DNA from 2 places in the Shewanella indica genome. Region 2 is predicted to be linked to the other one. Evidence: predicted binding sites of a transcription regulator. Region 2 holds the regulator's gene; the other holds the start of a gene.
The links. The regulator LexA, encoded in region 2, represses DNA repair genes until DNA is damaged. The targets are predictions, from matches to a motif close to TACTGTATNNNNATACAGTA.
Positions count from the first base shown of each region.

Region 1: dinB (DNA polymerase IV) is a predicted target of LexA. The motif match lies at 2,292-2,311, and genes of this name have one in related genera.

Region 1 is NZ_JAWXXR010000001.1:2,523,048-2,527,482, reverse strand. It holds gene SIL79_RS11435 (DMT family transporter) at 1-900, shown strand, start outside; gene dinB (DNA polymerase IV) at 1,165-2,241, opposite strand; gene SIL79_RS11425 (methyl-accepting chemotaxis protein) at 2,396-4,402, opposite strand.
Region 2 is NZ_JAWXXR010000001.1:1,446,871-1,451,305, forward strand. It holds gene plsB (glycerol-3-phosphate 1-O-acyltransferase PlsB) at 1-1,857, opposite strand, end outside; gene lexA (transcriptional repressor LexA) at 2,120-2,740, shown strand; gene SIL79_RS06745 (cell division inhibitor SulA) at 2,737-3,228, shown strand; partial or broken gene coxB (cytochrome c oxidase subunit II) at 3,699-4,435, shown strand, end outside.

The DNA of each region.
Region 1 (4,435 bases), 1.1 Mb from region 2:
AAAAAATCCCAGCTGGCCCTGATCTACGGAATGGCCGCCGTATTCCTCTGGTCCACTGTTGCGACCGCCTTTAAAATCGCCCTCGGCTTTTTCTCGCCGTTGCAACTGGTGTTTATTGCCGTTATCACTTCATCCATCTGTCTGGGGCTTATTCTTGCCTGGCAGGGGAAACTCACATTATTAAAGCAGCAGTTTCGCGCCCGGCCCTGGTTTTATCTGCAAACCGGAATACTGAATCCATTTCTATATTATCTGGTACTGTTCAAAGCCTATGATCTCTTGCCGGCGCAGCAGGCGCTGTCGCTGAACTACACCTGGGCGGTACTGTTGCCACTGCTTGCCGCCCCCATGTTGCAGCAAAAGCTGCAACTCAGCGACATGCTGGCGGCCATCACCGGCTACTTTGGAGTACTGGTGATAGCCACCGGCGGTAATCTGTTATCGATGGACTTTGAAAACCCCTTCGGTATTCTGCTGGCACTCTCCAGTACCCTGCTATGGTGCCTATATTGGATCATCAACACCAAAGACAAGGGCGATGCCATTGTCAGCCTATTGCTGAGTTTTTTGGTGAGTCTACCGCTGATAACCATCACCCTGCTGACAACAGAAAGTCTGCCCTCTTTGCATTGGCAAGCGCTGGGAGCCGGTGTCTATGTGGGGCTATTTGAGATGGGCGTCACCTTTGTGCTCTGGCTAATGGCACTGAGAACCACAGAGCGGGCAGCCAGCATCACCAATCTGGTGTTTCTGACGCCACTCATGTCCATGGTGTTTATTGCGCTGATATTGAAAGAAGCCATCACTCTGGCGACTCTGGTCGGTATGGGACTTATCCTGTCAGCCCTCTTGATACAGAAAGTGCTGAAACCCAAGGCACCGAAAATGAAGGTAGTGTGATACGCCATATTAAGCCATTATTTAAGGGCAACGAAGATTCTCGGCCTTATCTGTGCAACTCGTCTAATGTTGGAAATTGATGATGGCCCTATGATGATGGCCCTATGATGATGGCCCAATACCCAGGAACCGCCTCATACAGTAAGCGTCGGGTAAACTGGCACATAAAGGTAATGCCGTAGAAGGAGCTTTTTAGCCTCACAATCCGTTACCCCAAGAACCGATAGCCGATTGAATTTCTGTAAACTAATCCAAACTGTCAATTTAGAAAGCCAAATCCAACTGCTGTAGAGTTTCCTCTGCCGATGAGTGGCTGTCATCCTGGCTAACCAGGCCGACAGCGACCCCCAGCAGGCGGATGCCACGGCCGTTGGCTCTTTGCAATGCCTGGGTCAGCAAGTCATCCAGCAGACGCACAGATAACTCTCTCGAGCGGGTTTCTATAGTGGTCTGTTTAAAGTCACTGAACTTGAGTTTGACCACCAGCTTTTGAATTTGCCTGTCTTTGGCTCCGCGCTCCAAACGGCGGGCCAACTCCTGCACCAACTGTGGCATTACCTGACGACACTGAGCCAGGGTATGGATATCCTCTGCCAGCGTGGTCTCTACCCCGACCGATTTACGCTCTCGGTTGATGGTCAGTTCACGCTCGTCTATCCCCTGAGCCCTTTCATAAAGTAAGCTTCCAAACTTTCCAAACCTCTGTTGCAATATGGCCAAAGGCACCTTCTGTACATCCGCACAGGTATGCAGCCCCATTTCGGCCAGTTTCTGAGCGGTGACCTTACCGACTCCGGGGATCTTGATAAGCGGCAGTTTTTTTACAAACTCAGGCAGCGCCTGTGGCGTGACCACATACTGGCCGTTGGGCTTATTGAGATCTGAGGCCACCTTGGCGAGAAACTTGACCGGAGCGATACCCGCAGAAGCCGTAAGGCCGGTTTCCGCCAGGATATCGGCGCGAATAGCCTCGGCAATTAGGGTGGCCGAACCTTGGTATAACGAGCTATCGGATACATCCAGATAGGCTTCATCCAGCGACAGAGGTTCAATCAGTGAGGTATAGCGGGCGAAGATGGCCCGGATCTCTGCCGAGACTTCCTTATAGACAGACATGCGCCCGGGGATCAGCAGCAGATCCGGGCAAAGCTTTAACGCATAGGCCGAGGCCATGGCAGAACGAACGCCAAATTTACGCGCCTCATAATTACAAGTGCTTATCACCCCGCGTCTGTCACTACTGCCGCCTACGGCCAAAGGTCGGCCACGATATTCTGGAAAATCACGCATCTCCACCGCGGCAAAATAGCAGTCCATGTCGATATGTATGATCTTTCTCAAGCTTGCTTTCCGGATCTCAAAGGGCTCGGTCGAGCCGGATATAAACAGAGTACTGTATATAAACACAGTTAACAAGCTGGGATAACGTAAAGATATTTCAATCGGGAGCAAAAAAGGAGATCCTGGGCTCTCCTTTATGGATTTGAAGCTCGTCTTAATCGATGCGGAACTGACCTATGTTACGCCCCAGAGCCGTGGCCAACTGTTGGAATGCCCGCATCTTTTGTGACAATTCTTCGCTGGCGCTCAGGGATTCATCGGAGCGGCCACGAACATTTTCAATGTTGCAGGCCACTTCTTCGGCCACCACAGCCTGCTGGCCTATCGCCGCGGTGATCTCCATGGTTTGCAACTGGATGGCATCCACTGCCGCGGTGATTTCTGTCAATGCTCGCTCAACCTCCAGTGTCAGGCTTTGGCCCTGGTTGGCCTCCCTGACTCCGGCTTCCATCACCTGTTCGGCTTGCTGTGCCTGTTGCTGCAGAGTCTGGATAATGCCCTGAATATTGGTAGTCGAGTCCTGGGTGCGGGATGCCAGGGTGCGCACCTCATCGGCAACAACCGCAAAGCCCCTTCCCTGCTCCCCGGCGCGGGCCGCTTCAATGGCAGCATTGAGTGCCAGCAGATTGGTTTGCTCGGCAATGGCGCGGATCACACTGAGCACCTCGCCTATCTCCTCTGAGCTGCTTCTGAGCGCCCGAATAACCCCGGCGGCTTGGTTAACCTGTGTGGAAAGTGAGTGCATTCCCTGACTGGCCTGCTGCACCACATCTGCGCCGTTTCTTGACTGCAACAGTGCCGTCTCGGCAAACTCGGCGGCTCGTTGGGCGCTGGTCGCCATCTCCTGGCTTGTGTGGGCCATTTCGGTAGCGGCAGTGGCCACTGAGGCAATTTCCTGTTTCTGGGCGCTGACAGAGGCCAGTGCGTTGTCACACACCTCAGCCGCGGCGGCAACCCCATTATCCACCCGACCACTGAGCTCACGGGTTTCCAGCAACAGACTCTGCACCTTGGCGGCAAAACGGTTGAATGCTGCGCCAAGACGCCCAAGTTCATCGGTGCGGTTGATTTCAATGCGGCGTGACAAGTCGCCCTCACCCTCGGCGATATCTTCCATGGTGTGCAGCAGGCTATTGAGATTACGCCGAAAAGGCAGCATCATCAGGAAAACGGTTAACGCCACCAGTAAAATAATCCCCACTGAGACCAGGCTGGTTTGCCAAAGGCTTTGCTTCACAGGAGCCTGAAACACTTCATTAGGCAACATAAACCCCAAATACCAGCGCACTTTGGGATAATCACCGCGAATGGCAATATAGCTCACTCGCTGCAATTCTCCCTGATAAGTGACTTCGGCAATACCGGCATCCCGGGTTTGCATTTCACGTTTCAGTTCACTAAAGCCCTGATTGTCACCGCTGAGATTGTCAATAACGGCCGCATCAGAGCCGGCGGGGAACGCTTGATTAAAACCCGGGAAGTACACCAGTTTTCCCTGCTCCGTCATCAAAAATGCCTGGCCTTCGCCCCGATATTTGATTGGCGCCAGCAGGTTTTTACCTATGGTATCGATGAGAATATCCATACCGCCTATGCCTATCAGGCGACCATTGGCATCCTTGACTACTGTCTTGACTGTGGCCGAGATTGAGCCGTCGTTAGCATCCACAGCCGGGTCGCCGACAAACAAACCATTTTTGTCTATCGCCTCCTGCCACCAGGGACGTTTGTTGGTGTAGTAGTCGGGATCGCCATCGTAACGGCCATTGAGATCAAAGTACTCGAAGGTATTGGCCGAGCCGAAGAACACCGACTTGATCTCCTTGTCCTGCTCGGAGAAAAAGTGAAAGTAATCCACCAGCTGTTGATAGCCGGGATCAAGACTGAGATCTAAGCCACGGCTATGGTATTTGGCAAACCAGTTATTGATGGCAGGGTTAGCAAAGACAGAGTGAATAATCTGCCCCTTGGCGTAGAAGTAGTTGCCGATTTCATTGGCCTTGAGGGTGATCAGCGCCGATATATCCTGATCTATACGGGCACGGGTATCTTCACTACTGCTCTTAACCATCACAGCCGCCACGATAGACAACAACAGCGCCAGGGCACCGGCGATAGCTAATACAAGTTGCAAACTGAGGGAACGTCTTATCTGCTCCATTGCGAGTCCTATTTGTTATATTTTTATTTAAGG
Region 2 (4,435 bases):
TAGGTGAATGATGTTGTTGCGATAGTAAGTCATGGTTACCGCAATCGACTCGTCGATTGAGATGATATCGCCCAGTTCATCTTCCTGAACCGTAAACTTATTCAGCTCCAGACCTTGTTGCAGCAATTGCTTACCGTCACCTTCGGCCACCGAGATGTACTGGGTGTAAGGCACTTCCTTGAGCAGATCCAAATACAAGTCCAACTGACGTTCCAACTGGTTTCGTTCCAGCGCATTCTGCTCTGAGGACAATAGTACCAAGCTGGTGAGGGTCACTGCGCTGGCAGCAGCAGCATCGTTGATATGAGTCATCACCCGATTGGCTAGAGTATTGACAGCCGGAGTCAACCAGCTGGGTTTCTGCTCGGGATCGGCTGCCACCTCTTCGCGCCAGTTAGGTGCCGCCTCACTGAGGAAATTCTGCAGCGTCACGGGCTCACCAAAGTTTACATAACCCTGACCAAAATTACCCAACTTACGCAAGGCGCCAACCACTTGCCAGACAGATTCTTTTTGCTTCTTCTTGCCGCTGAGTTCTTTGTGATAAGTGGCCACTTCCATAACGTGGTCATAGCCCAGGTACACAGGCACCAAAGTCACTGGTCGCTCAATACCCCGCAACACAGAGTTGACCGTCATCGCCAGCATCCCAGTCTTGGGCGACAACAACCGCCCGGTACGGGAGCGGCCACCTTCGGTGAAGTACTCAACCGAATAGCCTTTGGCAAACAGCTGATCCAGATACTCACGGAACACTGCAGTATAGAGTTTATTACCGTTGAAACTGCGGCGGATAAAGAAGGCACCACCACGGCGGAATATAGGCCCGGCAGGCCAGAAGTTCAGGTTGATACCGGCGGCGATATGAGGCGGAACCATACCCTGAAAATAGAGAATATAGGAGAGCAGCAAATAATCCATATGACTGCGATGGCAAGGTACATAAACTATCTCATGTCCATCATGATGCAGCTGGCGTATCTGCTCGGCGCCCTTGATGTTGATCCCCTTGTAGAGCTTGTTCCATAACCAGGTGAGGATCCGCTGGGCAATACGCACCAGGCTGTCTGAATAGTGGGCAGCAATCTCATCGAGATATTCCTCCGCCATTTCCCTGGCCCTGGCCTCGGGGATCTTCTTGGCTGCGGCTTCCTCTTTTATAGCCTTTTTAAGGGTTTCTGAACGCAACAGTTCATTAAACAGCGCTTGACGGTTGGGCAGTAATGGCCCGGTCATCACCTTACGCTGACGGCGGAAATGTACCCTGGCCACTCGCGCCAACTTATGGGCAATAGCTTTATCGGTTCCATGTTCATCGGCCATCAGCCGCAGCGAGACCGCATTGGAAAACTGCACAAAGTTGTCTCGCCCCAGGAACAAGATCATTAGAAACTTGCGCAACCAAGTGGGGTTTTCCCGCTCAAATACGGCGGCGCGCATGCTGTCATCTTCCTTACCCGGAGTTCGGCCCCAATAGAGACTCACCGGCACCAATTGAATATCCAGTTGTGGATTGGTCTGATGCAAATGAAGCAAAGAGGTGAAACAGCTGAGAAAAGGTTTATTGCCCTTGCGCTTGCCGAACAGGGGCTTTGCACCTTCCAGGCAGACGACTCTGGGAACGGTAATATCATCAACCTTGAGCGTCTCATAAGGGCAAGGCAAACCAAACTTACGGGTGACTTCCGCCAACGCCGCGATATCACTGACAGACTCCGTCTTCATCACGTAGGCCATCGGCTTGGCGAGATCCAGGTTCAAATCGGCGAAAGGATCCTGAGGCACCACAGTGGTATGCACCAGCTTGCTTTGGAGCCAGCGAAGTGATTTAAACCAGAATGAATCTTGTTTGGACATGTTTTTCAGTGTCTGAGCCACAATCAATAGCCCAATAGAATACCAGAACTTCCTGAATCTTAGCTAGGGAAGGTGCGAACCGGTCCCGGCAGCTCCTCTGGCAAATTCCTTGAACTCCACATAATTCGTAAGCCTGACTGTCCAAATCTGCCACAGGTTAAAACATTTACCCTCCCCTAAACGTTTCAATTTTGGTTAATACTTGCGCTGATCAAAATACTGTATATACTGACAGGTACTGTATGAAAAAACAGGAATCACCATGAGACCACTGACACCGCGCCAGGCACAGATTCTGGAATTGATTAAACGCAATATAGCCGACACCGGCATGCCGCCAACCCGGGCTGAAATTGCTACCCGGTTAGGCTTCAAGAGTGCCAATGCCGCAGAGGAACACCTCAAGGCACTGGCAAAGAAAGGCTGTATTGAGATCATGCCAGGCACCTCTCGTGGTATTCGCTTGTCACATGATGAACAAGCGGAGTCAGAAGCAGGTCTGCCCTTAATAGGCCAGGTCGCTGCCGGGGAACCCATACTGGCACAGGAGCATGTTGAGCAGTATTACCAGGTCGACCCTGGCATGTTCCATCCCTGCGCCGACTTCCTACTGCGGGTACGCGGCGACAGCATGAAGAACATAGGCATTCTCGAAGGTGATCTCCTGGCGGTTCACAAGGTACAAGAAGCCCGTAACGGTCAAGTCGTGGTGGCCAGGGTTGAAGACGATGTAACAGTGAAGCGTTTTGAAAAGAAAGGTAATGTGGTTTATCTACATGCCGAGAACGAGGCTTACTCCCCAATCAAAGTCGACCTGACTTTCCAGCCATTGACCATTGAAGGACTGGCGGTAGGCATAATACGCAATGGAGACTGGCTATGAGCATAATGACGGGCAACGCCCCAAGACACCCAGGCCTGTGGACAGACACCAGTATTGCCGGCAATCAGCCTTGGCAACATACCGGCATCTCCAGCTTGGCCAGCCATAGCCAGGGACGTCAGGAATTATTACGCCTCTGCCCTCAATTGGCGCAATTGAGTCAACAGGGACGCTGGATAGTCTTGATTAACGCCCCTGCCAACATAGGTTACAAGGAAACCTTAGCAAGGGCCGGTGTCAGAATGGATAGAGTTCTCTTGGTGCGCACCAAGGATGAAATCGAAGCCCTGTGGGCAACGGAAAGAGCCTTGACCAACGGCACCTCCAGTGCAGTGATCAGTTGGATAAACAGCCTGGATGCCCGTGATAACCGTCGATTGCAGCTGGTTGCCCGTAACGCCAGAGCCATGGGAATAGTGCTGGAAACAGGACGGCAGGCGAAAGAGATGGATAACCGCCTCAACGAACTTACCCGCTCCATCCATTAATTGTATGAATAAAGGCCATTCCTGGGATGGCCTTTATTCTGTGCCTTTTGGGTGCAATACCTTTCCTTGTAAATCGACGCAAAGCCGCGCTGGTCAGCCCCTCACGCAGAATTCACCTCTAGATTAACAGACGCTTTTCTTTCATACAGTTAGAAAATATCGTGATCTTGATCAATATTTAATCTACAAGTAATGTAAGAACAACGATTGTGTTATCTCCATGCAATTCGTCGTAGGTTGAACGTCCCATTTCGCTTTATAGCGAGTAAGGCCGTCGCCGGAAATGCTGAGTATATTCAGCGGTAAGTGCAACAGTGGTTACCACCTGTATACCTAGATCTAAGTGAAACCGCCGCCGCACTTTGAAGTCATCGTTGCTTTTTTGGGAACTGAAGAGTTTGCATAGAGCAAAGACTTACTGTGTGACTCTTCTTTGTAGTTGCGAATGCAATTGACAGAGGAGATGTCTTGTGAAGCAATGGCTGTGTGTTTTGCTGACCTTGTTGTGCGTCAGCTTGTTGTCTCCAGGTGCTCAGGCAGATATGCCCTTGAATATGACTCAAGGGGTAACTGAGATCAGTGGCAAGGTGTATCACCTGCACATGATCATTCTTTATATCTGCTGCGCCATAGGTTTGGTCGTATTCGGCGTGATGATCTACGCCATGATCAACCATAGAAAATCCAAAGGGGCAGTCGCGTCCCAATTCCATGAAAGTACCAAGGTAGAAATTGCCTGGACGCTTATCCCCTTCTTAATCCTTATCCTGATGGCAATCCCCGCAACCAAGACGCTGATTGCCATGGAGGATCCCAGTGATGCCGACCTGACGGTCAAGATCACCGGCTCGCAATGGAAATGGCACTACAGCTATTTCGGCGAAGACATCGACTTCTTCAGCATATTGGCAACGCCGAGGTCCCAGATAGAAGGCCAGGAAGCCAAGGGCGAGCACTACCTGCTTGAAGTCGACAAGCCGTTGGTATTGCCCATCAATCGTAAAGTCCGATTCCTGATGACCTCAGATGATGTGATCCACTCCTGGTGGGTGCCCGCCTTTGCCGTCAAAAAAGACGCCAATCCCGGTTTTATCAACGAAGCCTGGACCCGGGTGGACAAGCCGGGGATCTACCGCGGCCAATGTGCCGAGCTTTGCGGTAAAGACCACGGCTTTATGCCGATTGTGGTGCAGGTACTGGCAGAAGA